3 regions of the Paenarthrobacter sp. TE3676 genome follow, and region 3 is predicted to be linked to each of the others. Evidence: predicted binding sites of a transcription regulator. Region 3 holds the regulator's gene; each other region holds the start of a gene.
The links. The regulator LexA, encoded in region 3, represses DNA repair genes until DNA is damaged. The targets are predictions, from matches to a motif close to TCGAACANNTGTTCGA.
Positions count from the first base shown of each region.

Region 1: ruvA (Holliday junction branch migration protein RuvA) is a predicted target of LexA. The motif match lies at 2,830-2,845, and genes of this name have one in related genera.
Region 2: ACZ881_RS16675 (shikimate dehydrogenase) is a predicted target of LexA. The motif match lies at 1,453-1,468, and genes of this name have one in related genera.

Region 1 covers NZ_JBWBQU010000001.1:567,326-572,031, reverse strand. Annotated here, with positions in the region: gene secD (protein translocase subunit SecD) at 1-412, opposite strand, end outside; gene yajC (preprotein translocase subunit YajC) at 527-910, opposite strand; gene ruvB (Holliday junction branch migration DNA helicase RuvB) at 1,054-2,130, opposite strand; gene ruvA (Holliday junction branch migration protein RuvA) at 2,123-2,767, opposite strand; gene ruvC (crossover junction endodeoxyribonuclease RuvC) at 2,871-3,449, opposite strand; gene ACZ881_RS02795 (YebC/PmpR family DNA-binding transcriptional regulator) at 3,515-4,270, opposite strand; gene pdxT (pyridoxal 5'-phosphate synthase glutaminase subunit PdxT) at 4,274-4,706, opposite strand, start outside.
Region 2 covers NZ_JBWBQU010000007.1:44,750-49,455, forward strand. Annotated here, with positions in the region: gene ACZ881_RS16670 (bifunctional sugar phosphate isomerase/epimerase/4-hydroxyphenylpyruvate dioxygenase family protein) at 1-441, opposite strand, end outside; gene ACZ881_RS16675 (shikimate dehydrogenase) at 441-1,355, opposite strand; gene ACZ881_RS16680 (IclR family transcriptional regulator) at 1,571-2,341, opposite strand; gene ACZ881_RS16685 (MFS transporter) at 2,547-3,881, shown strand; gene ACZ881_RS16690 (S-layer homology domain-containing protein) at 3,970-4,383, opposite strand; gene ACZ881_RS16695 (carboxypeptidase regulatory-like domain-containing protein) at 4,388-4,706, opposite strand, start outside.
Region 3 covers NZ_JBWBQU010000008.1:44,718-49,423, forward strand. Annotated here, with positions in the region: gene hisB (imidazoleglycerol-phosphate dehydratase HisB) at 1-373, opposite strand, end outside; gene ACZ881_RS18285 (histidinol-phosphate transaminase) at 419-1,537, opposite strand; gene ACZ881_RS18290 (LysM peptidoglycan-binding domain-containing protein) at 1,617-1,976, opposite strand; gene lexA (transcriptional repressor LexA) at 2,325-3,068, shown strand; gene ACZ881_RS18300 (ATP-dependent DNA helicase) at 3,074-4,706, opposite strand, start outside.

The sequences.
Region 1 (4,706 bases), on a different contig from region 3:
CGGCCGGTATAGCTGCCGGGTCGCCATAGGTGATGACCGGACGGAAGTTCATGTCGGCCGAAGCCTGGATCAGGTCACGGGTTTCCTTCGATGGTGTTCCCGGAAGGCTGACCACCACGTTGCGGCCGGACTGCGTGCTGATTTCGGCTTCAGCAACACCGGAGCCATCCACTCGCTGCCGGATGATGGCGACTGCCTGGTTGAGTTGCTGCTCATTGATCTCGCTGGAACCCTCCACGCGGGGTGCCAGGATCATCTGGGTTCCGCCTTCAAGGTCCAGAGCAAGCTTGGGAGCCCAACTGGCATTGCCAGTCACCACTCCGCCAGCAAGGACAGCGGTTAATACAACGAAAATTGCTCCAAGCCAGGTCAGCACCCTGCGGGCTGAGTTTTTGGGGCCGGTCCGTGCCATTATCGATCTTCCTGTTATCGCCGGACAGCCGCCGGCCGACGCTGGTGAGCGTCTGCCGGCGGCTCTCCGCTGCCGTAGAAGTTGCCTTGCGCGGTGTCGCCGCGACTGACGGTGCTAGTTGTCCTTCTTGTCCTCTTTGTTGAGGCGCGCGATGGTTTCGTCCGGTGTCTCGACGGCGGCAGGAGCCTCAGCCTCCGCGGCGGTCAGGGAAGAAGCGTCATCCGGGACAACCGGTGCTTCCTCGGGGGTGGATTCGACCACCTTGGTGACTGCCTGGCGGTGAACCGTTGCCTGGTTACCCGGGGAAAGTTCGATGACAACCTTGTTCTCGGCTTCGTCGATGGACACGATGCGGCCAAAGAGACCGAAGCTGGTCATGACGTCAACACCAGGAGCGAACTTGGACTGCATTTCAGCCTGCTGCTGCTGGGTCTTCTTGTTGCGGCGGAACATCATGAAGACAAAGAGTCCAAGCATGACGAACAGCAATATGGTCATTGGATCCACAGGGAAGTTCCGTTCTGTACTTACGTTTTGGTTCACGGCAACGTCCCTGGCAGATCCGCATAGCGGGCATTGATCAAGGACTCGAACGTGCCGAGCGTCATACCAGTCTAGTGGGAAAAGCTGAACAGAGCGTGTTAACCGACCGTATCTATGCTTTCGGCGTGGTTTTCGTCCTCACCGAACAAGGCGAGGGTCTCTTGACCAAAGACTCCGGCCGGTACGGCGTAGCCGAGGTGGGTCCAAGCCGACGCCATCGCGATTCGACCCCGCGGAGTACGTCCCAGAAGTCCCTCGCGTACAAGGAACGGTTCAGCCACGGTCTCAACCGTTTCGGGTTCTTCACCGACGGCAATGGCCAATGTGGACAAGCCAACAGGGCCACCGTTGAACTTGGTTATGAGGGCTTCCAGAACGGATCTGTCCAGCCTGTCCAAGCCACGCTCGTCTACTTCGTACATATCCAAGGCAGCTGACGCCGAACGGGCATCGATTTGCTCGATGCCATGAACAAGCGCCCAGTCACGGACACGGCGCAGCAGCCGGTTGGCTATACGCGGCGTTCCTCGCGACCGACCGGCGATCTCGGTGAAACCCGCGGAGTTTACCTTCAGGTCCAGAAGCCCGGCAGAACGGCGGAGGACGAGTTCGAGTTCGGCCACCGAATAAAACTCGAGGTGCCCGGTGAAACCGAATCGGTCCCTCAAGGGCCCCGGAAGGAGTCCCGCGCGGGTGGTGGCACCTACCAGGGTGAAAGGCGGAAGCTCCAGGGGAATTGCAGTTGCGCCTGCTCCCTTGCCCACCACGATGTCCACGCGGAAGTCCTCCATGGCCATGTACAGCATTTCTTCTGCAGGCCTGGACATGCGGTGTATTTCGTCAAGGAACAGGACCTCGCCCTCCGAGAGCGAGGAAAGGATGGCAGCGAGATCCCCGGCATGCTGGATGGCCGGTCCGCTGCTGATCCGCAACGGCGCGTTCATCTCCGCTGCAATGATCATGGCAAGTGTGGTCTTACCGAGTCCGGGAGGTCCGGACATCAGCACGTGGTCGGCGCTGCGGCCACGCATCTTCGAAGCCTCAAGCACCAGGGCAAGTTGCTTGCGGACCCGATGCTGTCCTACGAAGTCGTGCAGGTTCTTGGGGCGGAGAGCAGCCTCAATGACCCTCTCTTCCGGTTCCTCTCCCCCGCTGACGAGTGACTGCTCAACCACGGCTGCCTACACGATTGCCGGCGCGAGCCCCGTCCTGGCCAAGCCAGCGCAACGTAGCCCGAAGTATTTGGGCCACGTTTCCTGCGTCTACGAGTTCCGGCGAATCGGCCATCGCTTTGTCGATACTGCCGTTGGCGTCTTTCTCGGACCATCCCAAACTGGTCATGGCTGCGACTACCTGCGGCTTCCATTCTGCGTTCGGGGCCGCGGCGGGAGCAGCACCAGTGCCGGTTCCATGCGGAACCAACTTCCCGGCCAGCTCGAGGACAATACGGCCGGCCACCTTAGGGCCGATGCCCGGCACCTTGGTGAATGCCTTGTTGTCACCAGTGTGAGCCGCCACCCGGATGGCTTCCGGTTCGTGCACGGCGAGGACGGCCAAGGCCAAACGGGGCCCAACCCCGCTGACGCTGAGCAGGACGTCGAAAACTTCGCGTTCGTCGTCGTCGGCAAATCCGAACAGCGTGAGTGAATCTTCACGGACGATCATGGAAGTGAAGAGCTTGGCTTCGGTTCCTGTTTTGAGGTGGCTCAAGGTCTGCGGTGTGGCGAAGACACTCATTCCCGCACCGTTGAGGTCGATAACAGCGGTGGACAAACCAACGTGGGCTACGGTTCCACGGAGAAAACTGATCAAGACCCGGCTCCTGAAATACTGCCTGCTCCGTTACCGTGAAAACTGCGGCCAAAGCGGACTATCCGAACATATCTACGAATACCCTAGCAAGAGCGGCCGACAATCACCGTTTGCGGCGCGCTTTTGCTTCGGCTTCGGCCCACGCTTTCTGCGCGGGAGTGAGTCCGGCCTTGCCGTTGGCGCCACCGGCTGAGCCCATGCCACTGCCTGCGCGCCACGCGTGGGTGAGGGCCAGGGCCAGGGCGTCGGCAGCATCAGCCGGCTTGGGTGGAGCATCCAGGCGCAGAATCTTGGTCACCAATTTGGTGACCGCGTCCTTGTTGGCAGTGCCGCTGCCGGTAACTGCGGCTTTCACCTCGGAGGGTGTATGCATGGCGACCGGGATACCCCGGCGTGCTGCCGCCACGATGACGACGCCCGAAGCCTGGGCTACGCCCATCACCGTGCTCACGTTCATTTGCGAGAAAACACGTTCGACGGCGACGACATCCGGCTTGTGCAGATCCAACCATTCGTCGATTGCCTGGGCGATGACCAGTAAACGCTTGTCCAAGGTCAGCTCGGCGGACGTGCCCACCACTCCGACGGCCACCATGGTTGCCCGGCGGTTCCGCTCAATGTCCACCACACCGATGCCGCAACGGGTGAGGCCCGGATCGACTCCCAATACGCGAAGAGTCAAGTCCGGGCCTTCCTGATGGCTTTAAGCCTGCTGGTTGTCAAAATTGATGCGCTGCGCCCACCCGATTACTCGGCGTCGAGGGCAGCCTGCACTTCCTCGCTGAGGTCCGCATTGCTGTACACGTTTTGGACATCGTCCAGGTCTTCCAGCGCATCCACGAGCTTCATGAACTTCTTGGCGCCGTCAACGTCCAAGTCAACCTGCATGGACGGAACGAATTCGGCTTCGTCAGTTTCGTAGTCGATGCCGGCTTCCTTCAAGGCGTCACGGATGGCCTGGAGATCGGAGGGCTCGGAGTGGATTTCCCAGTTTTCACCGCTGTCCTTGACTTCCTCGGCTCCGGCATCAAGGACAGCCATCAGGATGTCGTCTTCGCTAAGGCCGTTCTTGGGCAGGACAACAACACCCTTGCGGGCGAAGAGGTAGCTCACGGAACCGGGATCGGCGATGGTCCCGCCGTTGCGCGAAATCGCCAGTCGCACCTCGGAAGCGGCACGGTTCTTGTTGTCAGTCAGACATTCAATCAACAACGCCGAACCCTGGGGACCGCGGGCTTCGTACATGATCTCGGTGTAGTCCACCACTTCACCGGTGAGGCCCGCACCACGCTTGATGGCGCGGTCGATGTTGTCGTTGGGTACCGAAGTCTTCTTTGCCTTCGTGACTGCGAGCTCAAGGCCCGGGTTGCCGGCAAGGTCCGGTCCACCCATGCGGGCAGCAACTTCGATGTTCTTGATCAGTTTCGCGAACGACTTTGCACGCCTGCCGTCAATGATGGCTTTCTTGTGCTTGGTGGTCGCCCATTTGGAGTGGCCTGACATGCTTTACGCTTCTCCTCTGATCATTCGAATAAAGAGTTCATGCACGCGTTTCTCTCCCGTCACTTCCGGGTGGAAGGAGGTGGCCAGCAGTTGGCCGGAACGCACTGCAACAATTCTAGCCACTCCATGCAAAGTAGCCGTGTGGCTGGCGTGGTCGGGATCAACCTGGGCAAGGACTTCCACGCCCGGACCAACACGTTCCACCCAGGGGCCGCGGATGAATACCGCGTGAACGGGATCCACACCGGATTCACCGGCACTGAAATCCAAGCCCTTGAAATCGAGGTCGGTTTCGAAGGATTCGCGTTGTCGTCCGAAGGCGTTGCGGCGGACCGTAATATCCAGACCGCCGAAAGTCTGCTGGGGATTTCCGTCAAGGTCCGTGGCCGGGTCTGCAATTTCATTGGCCAGCAGGATCATGCCGGCGCAGGAACCG
Region 2 (4,706 bases), on a different contig from region 3:
GTGCTCATAGTCGTTGACGTACTTACCCCAGGCGAGGGCCTCGTAGGCAACCTTGACACCGTGGTCCCCGGCCAATTCTGCGAGCTCGGTCAACTGCGCGGCGCGGAGTTCGTCGTCATCAATGGTGGCCGTGGCCACGTTGGAGCAGACCAGGATGGTGTCCATTCCCAAGCGGGACATGAGCTTGAACTTGGCCTCGGCCCGGCGAAGGTTGGCTTTGAGCAGGTCCGGAGTGACGCCGTCGAAATCCCGGAACGGTTGGTAGAGGTCCAATCCCAGGCCGAGGTCCGCGGCCATTTTCCGGACGTCTTCAGGACTGTGTGGGGACGTGACGAGGTCCTGCTCGAAGATTTCGATGCCGTCGAAGCCCGCGATGGCGCAGGCCTGCATCTTCTCCTTCAACGTGCCGGACAGGCAAACCGTGGCGATTCCGGTGCGCATCAGTTGCCCGCCTTCGTCAGCTCGGGGGTCAGCGCAGCCGCAGCGTCTTCCACTGCGATCAGCTCCAGGAAGTGCGCCCGCATCCGTTCACGATCAGCTTCGCGTCCGGTGATGAGTTGGAAGGCGTCAGCCGCCTGGCCGACTGCCATCCGGCCTCCGTCGAGCACGTCGCAGCCCTTGCCACGTGCCTCGCGGACCAGTTGCGTTTCGATCGGGCGGTAGACGATGTCCGCGACCCAGTGCCGCGGTTCCAGGAGATCGATGTCGAGGGGCAGGCCCGGGTGCGCGGCCATGCCGATCGGTGTGCAGTGCACCAGGCCGTCGGCGAGGGGCATGATCCCGCTTAGCTCTGCGGTAGTGCGCGGCGTGACTGTGGCCGCAGGGAAGAGTCCGCCGAGTTCCGCGGCGCGTTCAGCGGCGCGGGATGGGTCCATGTCAACGAGGTCCAGCGTGGCGACCCCTGCTTTGAGGAGCGCATACGCGACGGCCGAACCGGCACCGCCGGCACCAAGCTGGACCACGCGGTCGAGCTTTGCGCTCGGCAGCCCAGAGGTGAGTGCCGCACCGAAGCCGGAGAAGTCTGTGTTGTGGCCGATGAACCGGCCGTCCTGAATGAGGACCGTATTCACGGCACCCAGCCTGCGGGCGTCGTCGGAAATTTCATCCAGGTGCTCAAGCACCAGCTGCTTGCACGGGTGCGTGATGTTCAGGCCGTTGAAGCCCATCCGCTGGGCTGCGGTGAGGAGGTCCCCGACGGCGGTGGCCGGCAATGCGAGTTCCAGCAGGTCCAGGGGGCGGTACAGCAAGCGAAGGCCCTGCACATCGGCTTCGCGTTCGTGCATGGGCGGCGTGAGCGAGGGCATGACGCCTTCGCCTATGAGGCCCACCAGAACGGACTCGGCTCGGTTGCTCATCCTAAAGCTCCTTTGACTTCAGCACCTCGGACTCTAAGCGCTTTCTGAGGGCGCCGCCTGACCGGGTGTTTTTTAGATTACTACAAGTGTTCATATTCCGCACGCTTGTTCTTATCGCGAACAATCGAACCAGGCGGTGCGTTGCGGGGCCTGCTTTACACCCTTCGTCGCCCATTTGGCGCGCAGAGCGGGCCTCGCAACGAAGGTGGCCGAGGTCATCGCTGGGGTAGGCGGGCCGCGAGTTCAGCCGCGGCCTCCTGGAGGGTGGGTACGTGCGCGATGAGTTCTTCCATGGACATGCGGAACACCGGCACGGCGGTGGCCAGCGATGCGAATGCGTGCCCCTGGGAGTTGAGGACCGGCACCGCAACTGCGCGCATGCCGATCTCGTTTTCCTCGTCCATCACGGCATATCCCTGGCGACGAACCTGTTCGATTTCCGCGCGGAACGCCTCACGGTCGGTGATGGAATGCTCCGTCAGCGGGTCAAGGGGAAGTTCTTCCAGCAGCCGCTTGCGCTCAATCTCTTCCTCGAAGGCCACAATGGCCTTGCCTACCGAGGTGGTGTGAAGCGCCCCCAGGTGGCCGGGGTCACTGGTGACGCGAAAGGTCTTGGGGCCATCCACCTTGTTCACGGTGAGGTGATGGTTGCCATCACGAACGGACAAGATCGTGGCCTCATGCGTGCTCTCGGTGACTCGCTGGAGGACCGGCAGCGCGGTGGCAGCAAAGCCATGATGATTCGAGACGCGCTGACCCAGCTGGAAGACGCGCAGCCCCAGGTGGTAGCGGCGCCCATCGGGCTCGTAATCCACAAAGCCGTCACGGGTCAGCGAGCCCAACAGCCTGTAGGTAGTACTGAACGGCAGATTCGCACTCCTCGCCAAGTCCGCAGCACTTGCGCCCCGGGGTTCATTGCCCAGCAATACCAACAGGCTCAAGGCCTTGCCGACCATGTCGGTCTTTGTGTCCTCTTTCACACTCATAGCTCGATGCTCTCATATAGTGAGAGCTATTTCTAGATGGTGGCGACTTCTCTTGACAAGTGACCCTACTCACAGTCAGTATTGCTGTATTGCACAAGTAGCTCTCACCATGCGGTTACTAGTGCAGGGATCGACCGGCCGCACCTCGCTTGGGTCTCCCCAAAGAAGCCAGATCCGCGACATCGTCGTCACAGAAGGAACACCCATGAGCCAAACAATGCCGTCAGCGACGCCAGGCACTGAAACCACCGCCGGAACCCCAAAGAAAGCTGCGCTTGCCAGCTTCCTGGGCAGCGCCGTCGAGTACTACGACTTCTTCATCTTCGGCTCTGCCGCGGCGCTGATCTTCCCCCACGTCTTCTTCCCCTCCGCCGATGCCAACGCGGCCATCATGTCCTTCGCAACCTTCGGTTTCGCCTACATCGCCCGTCCCGTGGGTGCCGTGATCCTGGGTCACTTCGGTGATCGGATTGGCCGGCAAAAGGTCCTCATGTTCACGCTGGTCCTCATGGGTGCCGCCACTTTCGTGATTGGCTGCCTCCCGGACTTCAAGACCATTGGCTGGTGGGCTCCCGTCCTGCTGGTAGTTGCCCGCCTATGCCAGGGACTTTCTGCCGCTGGTGAGCAGGCCGGTGCTTCCTCCATGACTTTGGAGCACGCCCCGGACAACCGCCGCTCCTTCTTCACCTCTTGGACCCTCACCGGCACCCAGGGCGGCCAGATCCTCGCTGCGTTGGTCTTCATCCCGGTGGTGGCACTGCCCGACGACATCAAATACGGCATCGGTTGGCGCATTCCGTTCTGGCTGAGCGCCGTGGTTGTTCTGGTGGCCTTCTTTATCCGCCGCACCCTCCACGAGCCGCCGGCCTTCGCGGAAGCCAAGAAGAACAATGAGATCTCCAAACTCCCCGTTGCCGATCTCCTGAGACTGCACTGGCGCGACGTTCTCCGCGTCGTCTGCTGCGCCTTCATCGCCGCAGTGAGTACGGTCTTTGGAACACTGGCCATCAAATACGCCCAGGATGTTGCAGGCGTCAACAGCACCATCACGCTCTGGCTGGTGGTTGCGGCCAACGTTGTTGCTTTGGGAACGCAGCCGCTGTTCGGCATGCTCTCGGACAAGATCGGCCGCAAGCCCGTGTTTATCTATGGAGCCCTTTCCAGCGCGATCATGACGCCGGTGTTCCTGCTGACCCTCGAAGGCGGCAACGTGCCGCTGATGTTCCTGGTCTCCGTGGTGTTCTTCTCCTTCGGATACGCCGCCGCCAACGCCGTATGGCCGTCCTTCTACGGCGAAATGTTCAGCACCAAGGTCCGTTTCTCCGGCTTGGCTATTGGCACCCAGCTCGGATTCCTCATGGCAGGCTTCGCACCGGCCATCGTCACGGCTTTGGGTGGCACCAAGCCCGGCGGATGGGTCCAAATCTCCATCTTCACCGCGGTGATCTGTGTGATCGCAGCTGTCTCGGCCATGACAGCCCGTGAATCCGCCAAAACTCCCACCACGGAACTCGGCCTGCACAAGCAAGCCCAGCACTAAACAAGCCCAGCGCTCCTTCCGGGTTACCCGTCCTGGAGCGCGGAAATGCCCGGCACGTCATCCTGACATGCCGGGCATTTCGTTGTCCCTACTTATCCAATGCGTTGAACCTGTACATGAAAGCAGCCATGGCATCCCGCTTGACGGGTGTGACGGGCCGGTAAGTGTGGTCATCCCAGCCAGTGCTGATTTCTGCGGAAGCCAACCAAGCAATTTCCTTGTAGAACTGGCCATTGGCCGGAACGTCGGTAAACGGCGAGGTGGCCGGCGGCTCAAAGTCTGTGACCTTGGAGAAGCGGTACAAGAACGCAGCCATCGCGTCGCGGTTCACTGGCTCCACGGGTCGGAAGGTTTTGTCCGGCCATCCACCCGAAATCTTGGTGGACGCGAGCCACGCGATTTCCTTGTAGAACTGGCTGGTCGTGGGGACGTCCACGAACGGCGACGTAGCTGGCGGCGTGAACGCGGGTTGCCCCGCCAACCGGTACAGGAACGCAGCCATGGCGTCACGGTTCACGGACAGCAAGGGACCGGAACGTGGCGTCAGGCCAGCCCGTGGAGATGCCGGTGGACTTCATCCAACTGATCTGGTGGTCGAACTGTTGGCCTTCGAAGACGTCGGTGAAGTCGGCGCGGGACCAATAGCCCACCGTTCCGACGTCGGTCTTGGTGCCGCTGCTGACCGCGATTTCTTTGGCCTCGGATTGCTCCGCGACGCTTCCTGAATAGGTGAGACCAGCGAAGCGCACATTCGTCGTGTTGCCGCGGAGGCGATAGGACCCGGTGGTCAGGCCAGTGATTTCGAACCTGCCTTGGGCATCCGTG
Region 3 (4,706 bases):
GGTAAGGACGCCCGGAAACATCCACGACAGCGTGCGCCAGCGCTTCGTCCAAAGGAACAGTTGCTTCGCCGAAGCGACGGATGCCGGCCTTGTTGCCCAATGCCGTCCGCAGGACCTCGCCAAAAGTGATGGCCACGTCTTCCACGGTGTGGTGCGCGTCGATGTGGGTGTCGCCCGTGGCCTTCACCGTCATGTCGATCAGGGAGTGCTTGCACAGTGCCGTCAGCATGTGGTCGTAGAACGGAACCGAGGTACTGATGTCCGAGACACCGGAACCGTCCAGGTTGATCTCCACCAGAACTGAAGACTCGCTGGTGGTGCGCTCCATGCGCGCGGTGCGGGCAGCGGTCGGCGTGGTGCCGGTTTCGCTCATTGGGACGTCCTTATACACGGAGGGTGGGTTGGGTCTAGAACAAGTTTAGGCGCGCTGCGGCGCCGTGCCGTCCAGCAGTGCTTCCAAGGCCTCAAGGAAGGCGGTGGTTTCCGGTTCGGTTCCGGCGGTGACACGCAAGTGCCCAGGGATGCCGACGTCGCGAATCAGCACACCGGCATCGAGCAGGCCCTGCCAAATCTTGTGTGGCTCCTCGAGGCCGCCAAAGAAGACGTAGTTGGAGTCGGAGGCCGCGGGCTTGAGGCCCATGCGAAGCAGCTCAGTCACAATCCGGTCGCGTTGTACCTTGATGTCCTCGACGTCGGCCATCAGGGCTTCGCGGTGGTTGAGTGCAGCCAGCGCCGTTGCCTGCGTGACGGCAGACAGGTGGTAAGGAAGGCGGACCAGCCTGATGGCGTCTGTGACTTCCGGGGCTGCCGCCATGTAGCCGAGCCGGGCACCAGCAAGGGCGAACGCTTTGCTCATGGTGCGCGAGACGATCAACCGCTCGCGTCCTGGCAACAGCGTCAAGGCGCTCGGAGTATTGTCGTGCGCGAACTCGTGATACGCCTCGTCCACGATCACGATGGCTTGGCTCGCTTCGCCGGCCTCGTAGACGGCCTCGACAACGTCCAAGCCCAACCCTGTACCGGTTGGGTTGTTCGGTGAGCACAGGAACACGATGTTGGCGCCTGTTTCCCGAACCTGCGCGGCGGCCGATTCGGCGTCCAGCCCGTAGTCGTCAGCACGCACTCCGCGGACATACTCCGTGTCAGTGCCACTCGCCAGAAGGGGGTACATGGAGTACGTGGGCGGAAAACCGAGCGCTTTGCGTCCCGGTCCACCAAATGCCTGGAGGATTTGCTGCAGGACTTCATTGGATCCGTTGGCGGCCCAGATGTTGTCCGGAGAAAGTTCGTGGCCAAGGTACTCCGCGAGGGCTTCCCGTAGTTCAGTGAACTCACGGTCCGGATAGCGGTTCAGTCCTGTGGCCGCAGCGGCGACAGCCTCGGTGATGGCGGCCTGGACATCCGCGGGGACGCCATGGGTGTTTTCGTTGACGTTGAGCAGGATGGGGACGTCAAGCTGCGGTGCGCCATAGGGGCTCAGTCCACGCAGGTTGGTCCGGAGGGGAAGTCTGTCAAGTCGCTCAAGCTGGTCACTCACCATCACAGTTTAAGGGGCGGCCCGGACTGCCGACTAACTGTGACGCCGGGCGATCGGTTCCCGCGGATGGTGGACGACTTTAGTTTGCAGGGACGAACAGCTGCTGGCCGGGCAGAATGCGGCCGCCGCGGAGGTCGTTCAGCTGGATGATCTCCGCGATGACATCACGCGGGTCCCGCTCCGGAGCGGCCGCGCCGGCAATGCCCCACAGTGATTGGCCCGGCTGGACCGTGACAGTGACTGCAACGGGCGGTCGCAATTGGGACTGGGAGTCCGACGCCTTGGCCGGGGAGTTGATGAAACCGGCAAGGGTCAGCAGCGCCGCCACCAACAGCATTGCCGGGATGCCGAAGAAGACAATCCGTCCCCGCCGGGTGAGACGCAGGCGAGCGGGTGCCTGAGTGGTGCGGAAATCAGCGAACGTAGTGACTGCGGACATGAGCTGAGCCCTTCTGAGCTAGTGCCGGTTTCCGGGGTGCCCGGAGCCTGGCGGCCAATTCTTTGCGTTCCCGTCCTCTGATCCCGGATGTTCGAACACTCTGTTCGAACATCCGGCTTCAGCATCAGGTTTATAGAACACATATTCGAACCTTGCTATGACATTTTTAGCACTTATCAACGAACGGTGTCGAGACTCGCTAGAACAAATGTTTGATAAACGCCTGTGCCTGCCCTACGTTTGAGTGAAGAAACAGCACTGTTTCAGTGGAACAGGAGGGTCTGACATTTTTTGCAGACCCAACGACCCCGGGCTCGCTTCGGGCGGAATGGAAAGGCATTGGCGAACATGGCAGCGAAAGCCACAGGCGGCGGGGCACCCCTGCGGAGCCAGCAGCCTCAAAAGAGTCCCAAGAGCCTGACTGTGCGGCAGAAAAAGATCCTGGAGACCATCCAGCGGTCGGTCAATGACAACGGTTACCCGCCCAGCATGCGAGAGATCGGTGACACCGTGGGACTGGCCAGTTTGTCCAGCGTTACTCACCAGTTGTCCCAATTGGAGAAACTTGGCTACCTGCGCAGGGACCCCAAGCGGCCCCGCGCCATGGAAGTCCTGATGCCGCTGACGCTCGATGGTGGCACCATTCCGGGCGTGGAAGCGCCCACCACCCTTCGCAGCGCGGGCGGCCTTGCCGTAACGGAGCTGGCCAGTGCCAGTGATACCGCCATGGTCCCGCTGGTGGGCCGGATCGCCGCCGGCGGACCGATCCTGGCTGACCAGACGGTGGAAGACGTGCTTGCGCTCCCCCGCCAACTCGTTGGGCATGGCGAACTGTTCATGTTGAAGGTGGCCGGCGATTCCATGATTGACGCCGCCATCTGTGACGGTGATTGGGTTGTGGTCCGCCGCCAGAATGACGCCATCAACGGCGACATCGTTGCTGCCCTGCTGGATGACGAAGCAACCGTAAAGACTTTCCGCCAGCGGGATGGCCATACGTGGCTGCTCCCGCAGAACACCCAGTACGAACCCATCCTGGGCGATCAAGCCACCATCATGGGCAAGGTAGTTTCGGTACTGCGGTCCCTCTAGGCGACCTACGAGGCTTTAGCCGAGCCCAGCCGCTCCAGAACGCCACGGACCACTGCCCGGTCCGTCGTTGCCCAGAACGGCGGCAGGGCGGCCCGCAGGAAGCCTCCATAGCGTTCCGTCGAGAGCCGCGAGTCGAGCACCGCAACTACTCCTTTGTCTCCTGTCGAACGGATCAGGCGGCCAGCACCCTGAGCCAGTCGAATGGCAGCATGCGTAGCCGATACGGCCATGAAGCCATTCCCACCTGATTGCGCCACTGCCCGGGAGCGCGCAGTCATCAGGGGATCATCAGGCCGCGGGAAGGGAATGCGGTCAATGACAACCAAGCGGCATGAGCCACCCGGAACGTCTACGCCCTGCCACAGTGACATGGTTCCGAAGAGACAGGTGTCTGGCTCATCCGCGAATTGCTTTACGAGGGCCGCCATAGTGGATTCGCCTTGGCAGAGGATATCCACGTCCAATCGGTGCCGCATGGCATCGGCTGCTTCTTCGGCCGCACGCCGTGAGGAGAACAGGCACAGGGCTCCCCCGCCGGACGCGCGAATGAGGTCTTCCAATTCGTCGAGCGCCTCGGGGGACGTACCACGACCGGGTTTTGGGAGGTGCTTGGCCACGTACAGGACACCCTGTTTGGGATAATCAAAGGGCGAACCCACATCGATCCCGGTCCAGCTCGGGGCGCCGTCGCCGATGAGGCCGAGGCCACCTGCTGCCGGTTCGAAAGCCGAGCCGATGGCCAGCGTGGCGGAGGTCAGCACCACCGTGTGGCCGGCGAAGAGACCTTCGCGAAGCCGTCCGGCAACGCTGAGCGGGGCGATGTTGATCAAGGCGGGAGCAGTCTCGTCCGGTTGGGAATAGCCCTGCTGCGGGTCGAACGTGCTGTTCCTGGAGAACCATACAACTTCGCGGTTCTCCCTGGCGGCCAGCATGCGTTCGCACAATTCCAGGATCAGCATGAGCCGTGAACGCGCCAGCTGCCGTCCGCCGTCGACTGCGTTTGATGAATCTGTCTTCGAATCCGAGAGCGCAGCGCGGGCGGCGTCCCTTAACTGGTCCAGGCAATCCAGCTGTTCGTCGTTGAGTCCGTTGGGCAACAGCCCGTTGGGCACCCCGGCGATGGCCATATCCAATCGCTCCGCGGCCGCGTTGAGCGCGTCCACTGCAATGGCCGTGTGTTTGCGTGCACTTGATGCCGCCGCGTGAACCATGGCCACCGACAACTGGCCTGAAACAGCACCGGTCACGCGGTCCTGAAGTTCGTGCGCCTCGTCAACCACCACGACGTCGTACTCAGGCAGCACGGCCAGGCCTTCAAAAGCACTGACGGCCAGCATTGCGTGGTTGGTGACCACGACGTCGGCTTCACCCGCCCGTGAGCGTGCCAGCTCGCTGAAGCACTCTTCTGCTACGGGGCACTTCTGGGCACCCAGGCACTCCATGGACGTCACGGATACCTGACGCCAGGCCCTGTCGGTGACTCCCGGCATGAGTTCATCGCGGTCTCCGGTAGCGGTCTTCTCAGCCCATTCCCGAAGACGGACTACTTCCTTACCCAGCTGTGATTGCGGACCGCCCATGGAAGCAGCAAAGTGGGGCACGCTGGTGTCCTCGCCGAGGGAGAACAGCTGCCCTTCG